2 regions of the Streptomyces sp. R-07 genome follow, and region 2 is predicted to be linked to the other one. Evidence: riboswitches for the same ligand, from Rfam matches in the RefSeq annotation. Region 2 holds a riboswitch; the other holds the start of a gene.
The links. Region 2 has a riboswitch for ZMP and ZTP ahead of glyA (serine hydroxymethyltransferase). Riboswitches for the same ligand answer to the same signal wherever they lie in the genome.
Positions count from the first base shown of each region.

Region 1: it holds a riboswitch for ZMP and ZTP, as region 2 does, so the genes downstream of both, ACN9M0_RS36370 (bifunctional 5,10-methylenetetrahydrofolate dehydrogenase/5,10-methenyltetrahydrofolate cyclohydrolase) here and glyA (serine hydroxymethyltransferase) in region 2, are expected to answer to the same signal.

Region 1 covers NZ_CP183978.1:7,969,748-7,972,126, forward strand. Annotated here, with positions in the region: gene ACN9M0_RS36365 (GAF domain-containing protein) at 1-1,037, opposite strand, end outside; ZMP/ZTP riboswitch at 1,141-1,248, shown strand; gene ACN9M0_RS36370 (bifunctional 5,10-methylenetetrahydrofolate dehydrogenase/5,10-methenyltetrahydrofolate cyclohydrolase) at 1,277-2,131, shown strand; gene ACN9M0_RS36375 (hypothetical protein) at 2,197-2,379, shown strand, end outside.
Region 2 covers NZ_CP183978.1:4,915,173-4,917,551, reverse strand. Annotated here, with positions in the region: gene glyA (serine hydroxymethyltransferase) at 1-960, opposite strand, end outside; ZMP/ZTP riboswitch at 1,024-1,114, opposite strand; gene rocD (ornithine--oxo-acid transaminase) at 1,238-2,379, shown strand, end outside.

The DNA of each region.
Region 1 (2,379 bases), 3.1 Mb from region 2:
CCCGCGTAGTCCCCGGCCGCCGCCGCGACGGCCCCCGAGGCGAGCCGCCGGTCGACCGTCGCGAAGTCGGCGTCCACCGCCCCGGCGAGCCGGTACGGACGCGACCGCAGCGCGTCGGGACCGAGCAGCGCGCGCAGCCGGGACAGCTCGGCCCGCAGGGTCACCGGGGTGACCGACTCGTCCTCGTACAGCAGGGTGAGGAGTTCCTCGCCGCCGACTCCCTCCGGGCGGTGCGCGAGGACCACCAGGATCTCGCTGTGGCGGCGGCTCAGCCGCAGCCGCCGCCCGCCCACCGACAGGACCGCCTCGTCCCGGCCGAGCGCCGACAGCCTGAGCCGCCCCGGCTCCGGGGCCGGGCCGAGCAGGGCCAGCTGGGATTCGGCCGCGCGTGCCACCGCCTGGACGAAGCCGAGGCTGTGCGGGTGCGCGAGCCGCTCCCCGCCGGTGATATCGACCGCGCCGAGCACCCGCCCGCTGTGCGGATCGTGCACGGGGGCCGCGGCGCAGGTCCATGCCCGCACCGGACGCCGGAAGTGCTCGGCGGCGACGACCTGCACCGGCCGGTCGACGGCCAGCGCGGTGCCCGGCGCGTTCGTCCCGGCCGCCGCCTCCGACCAGCGGGCGCCGGCCACGAAGTTCATCCCCCGTGCCTTGCGCAGGGTGCCCGGATGCCCCTCGACCCACAGCATCCGCCCGGCGGCGTCGCAGACCGCGAGGAGATGCTCCCCGTCCGTCGCGTACGCTCCCATCAGCTCCCGGATCACCGGCATCGCCGCGGCGAGGGGATGCCCGTCCCGGTACGCGGCGAGCTCGTCCTCGTCCAGCTCCACCCGCGCCGCCCCGTCGGGGCTCACGCGCGCGCGTACGGACCGGCGCCAGGACTCGGCCACCAGCGGGCGGGCCTCACGGGTCCCCGACTCGGCCGGTCCCCGCCCCTCCGTCGATGTCCGTTCCGTCCGTTCCGTCCGTTCCGTCCGCGGCTCCCCGGCCACCCACGCATCGCTCAACTCGGCCTCCTCGTCGAGGTCGTCCGGCACGTCGCGCTCATCGTCGTGCGCCCGGGGACAGCCGACAAGCTCCCCCGCCCCCCGGCATACGCACCCTGTCCGGGATCGGCCCCCGACCCCTCACGTAGAGTGGGGCCCGGGCCGTGACTGGCGCTTGAGGTGGATCACCACCGGGGAGCGGCCCGGCGGAGCGTGCCCCGGCGGCACGACCGTTCCGATGCCGTGCGCCTGGGCGAGAGACCGGTCAGAGACGACGCCCAGGAGTTGCCATGTCCACCAGCACCGCCACCCTCATGGACGGCACGGCCCTCGCTCGCCGCACGGTCGAGGAGACCGCCGCCCGAGCCGCCGAGATCACCCGCCGCACCGGCGTCACCCCGTGCCTCGCGACCGTCCTGGTCGGCGCGGACCCGGCCTCCGTGACGTACGTGAAGATGAAGCAGAACCGCTGCGCCAAGGCCGGAATCCGCTCCAAGCACGTCGAGCTGCCCGCCGCGACGACCACCGCGGAGCTCGTCGCGGCCATCACCGCCCTCTCCGAGGACCCCGAGGTCCACGGCATCCTGCTCCAGCACCCGGTCGGCCCCCACATCGACGAGCGCGCCGCCTTCGAGGCCATCGCCCCCGAGAAGGACGTCGACGGCGTCACCATGGCCTCCTTCGCCGCGATGGGCTTCGGCCTGCCCGGCTTCGTCTCGTGCACGCCCGGCGGCATCATGCGTCTGCTCGACGCGTACGACGTCGAACTCAGCGGCAAGCGCGCGGTCGTCGTCGGCCGCAGCGCGATCCTGGGCAAGCCGGCCGGCCTGCTGCTCCTCGGCCGCGACGCCACCGTCACCTACTGCCACTCCCGCACCCAGGACCTCTCCTCGGTCGTCCGCGAGGCCGACGTCCTCGTCGCCGCCGTCGGCAAGCCGAACTTCATCAAGGGCGAGGACATCAAGCCGGGCGCCGTCGTCATCGACGCCGGTTACAACCCGGGCAACGTCGGCGACGTCGACTTCGCGTCGGCCGCCGAGCGCGCCTCCCTCATCACCCCGGTCCCCGGTGGTGTCGGCCCCATGACCATCGCCGTGCTCCTCGCCCAGACGGTCGAGGGCGCGGAGCGCCAGCTCGGGCTGTAGGCAGCGGTGACGGGGCGGCGGCGGTGACGGGGGAGCAGCGGCGGCGGGAACGCGCGCGGTCGACGATGGTCACGATTCTGTACGGGTCCGCCGCCGAGTCCCCGTGGTCGGCCCGCTTCGTGCGCCTCGGTGCGCCCCGGCCGGGACCCGCGGCGCGGCGCGCCCGCTGGTTCGGTGTGCCGCTCGTGCCGCTGCTCACGGCCGCCCTGGTGACCGGCGCCTTCCTCACCGCCGGGGGCGGCGCGGAG
Region 2 (2,379 bases):
GTCGGTGCCGCCGGAGACCAGGTCGAAGCCGCGGGCGAGGAGCGCCTCGGCGAGGGCCCTGGCGTTGGCGACGACGGCATGGGCGTAGTCGCGGAAGGAGGGCTGGGAGGCCTCGCGGAGGGCGACGGCGATGGCGGCGGTGGTCTGGTTGTGCGGGCCGCCCTGGAGGCCGGGGAAGACGGCCTTGTCGAGGGCCTTGGCGTGCTCCTCGCGGGACATGAGCATGGCGCCGCGCGGGCCGCGGAGGGTCTTGTGGGTGGTGGTGGAGATGACGTCCACGTGCCCGACCGGGGAGGGGTGGGCGCCGCCCGCGATGAGGCCGGCGATGTGGGCGACGTCGGCGACGAGGACGGCGCCGGACTCTCGGGCGATCTCGCCGAAGGCGGCGAAGTCGATGGTGCGGGGCAGCGCGGTGCCGCCGCAGAAGATGACCTTGGGGCGCTCCTTGAGGGCGAGGTCGCGGACCTGGTCGAAGTCGATGAGGCCGCCCCCCTCAGAGACTGCAGCCTTGCGGACGCCGTACTGCACGCCGCGGAACCAGCTGCCGGTGGCGGAGACGCCCCAGCCGTGGGTGAGGTGGCCGCCCATGGGCAGGGCCATGCCCATGACGGTGTCGCCGGGCTGCGCGAAGGCGAGGTAGACGGCGAGGTTGGCCGGGGAGCCGGAGTAGGGCTGGACGTTGGCGTGGTCGACGCCGAAGAGGGCCTTGGCGCGCTCGACGGCGAGCGTCTCGACCTGGTCGATGTTCTGCTGGCCCTCGTAGTAGCGGCGGCCGGGGTAGCCCTCGCTGTACTTGTTCTGGAGGACGGTGCCGGAGGCTTCTAGCACGGCGGCGGAGACGTAGTTCTCGCTGGGGATGAGGCGCAGGGTCTCGGCCTGGAGCCGTTCCTCGGCGCCGACGAGGGCGGCGAGCTCGGGGTCGGCGGCGGCGAGCGCGGGGTGCTGCTGCGGGGTGGTCATGCGGTGTCCTCCGGGCGTTCGGCGGAACGGTCCCGGGGCTGAGGTGCGCACGGGACCGGGGGCCCGTGATGCCCAGGCGAGCGGCACCTCGTGTGGTGGAGCGCGCGCGGCTCCCCCGGGGTCGCTTCCCCGTACGCCAGTCGCCGTGCGTGATTCCACAGTAGCTGGCGCGCCGTCGCCGAGGTTTCCCTGTCCGGCATCCGAGCGACGATAAGAAAGGGGCCACAGCCCCCTGGGGACGAGCCGCCCCCCGAGCCGCAGGACGAACGGAGATCCCGTGTCGAGGACAGAAGACGCGATCGCTTCCGCGGAGGCGCACAGCGCTCACAACTACCACCCCCTTCCGGTCGTCGTCGCCTCGGCGGACGGCGCCTGGATGACCGATGTCGAGGGCCGTCGCTACCTGGACATGCTCGCCGGGTACTCGGCGCTCAACTTCGGGCACGGCAACCGGCGTCTGATCGATGCCGCGAAGGCGCAGCTGGAGCGGGTGACGCTGACGTCGCGCGCCTTCCACCACGACCGGTTCGCCGAGTTCTGCGCGCAGCTCGCGGAGCTGTGCGGCAAGGAGGCGGTGCTGCCGATGAACACGGGGGCGGAGGCGGTCGAGACGGCCGTGAAGACCGCCCGGAAGTGGGGGTACGAGGTGAAGGGCGTGCCGGACGGGCACGCGAAGATCGTGGTCGCGGCGAACAACTTCCACGGCCGGACGACGACGATCGTGAGCTTCTCGACGGATCACGAGGCGCGGGACCACTACGGGCCGTACACGCCGGGGTTCGAGATCGTGCCGTACGGGGATCTGACGGCGATGGAGGCGGCGGTCACCGAGAACACGGTGGCGGTGCTGCTCGAACCGATCCAGGGCGAGGCGGGGGTCCTGGTCCCGCCGGCCGGCTATCTGGCGGGGGTGCGGGAGCTGACGCGCCGGCGGAACGTGCTGTTCATGGCGGACGAGATCCAGTCGGGTCTGGGCCGGACGGGCCGGACGTTCGCGTGCGAGCACGAGGGTGTGGTGCCGGACGTGTACATCCTGGGGAAGGCGCTGGGCGGCGGGGTGGTGCCGGTGTCGGCGGTGGTGGCCGACCGTGACGTGCTCGGGGTCTTCCGGCCGGGTGAGCACGGGTCGACGTTCGGCGGGAACCCGCTGGCGTGCGCGGTGGCCCTGGAGGTGATCGCGATGCTGCGGACGGGCGAGTTCCAGGAGCGGGCGGCGGAGCTGGGCGAGCATCTGCACGCGGAGCTGGGGCTGCTCGTGGGCGGCGGCGCGGTGGAGGCGGTGCGGGGGCGCGGGCTGTGGGCGGGCGTCGACATCGTGCCGACGAAGGGGACGGGCCGGGAGATCTCGGAGCGGCTGATGGAGCGTGGGGTCCTGGTGAAGGACACACACGGTTCGACGATCCGGATCGCTCCGCCGCT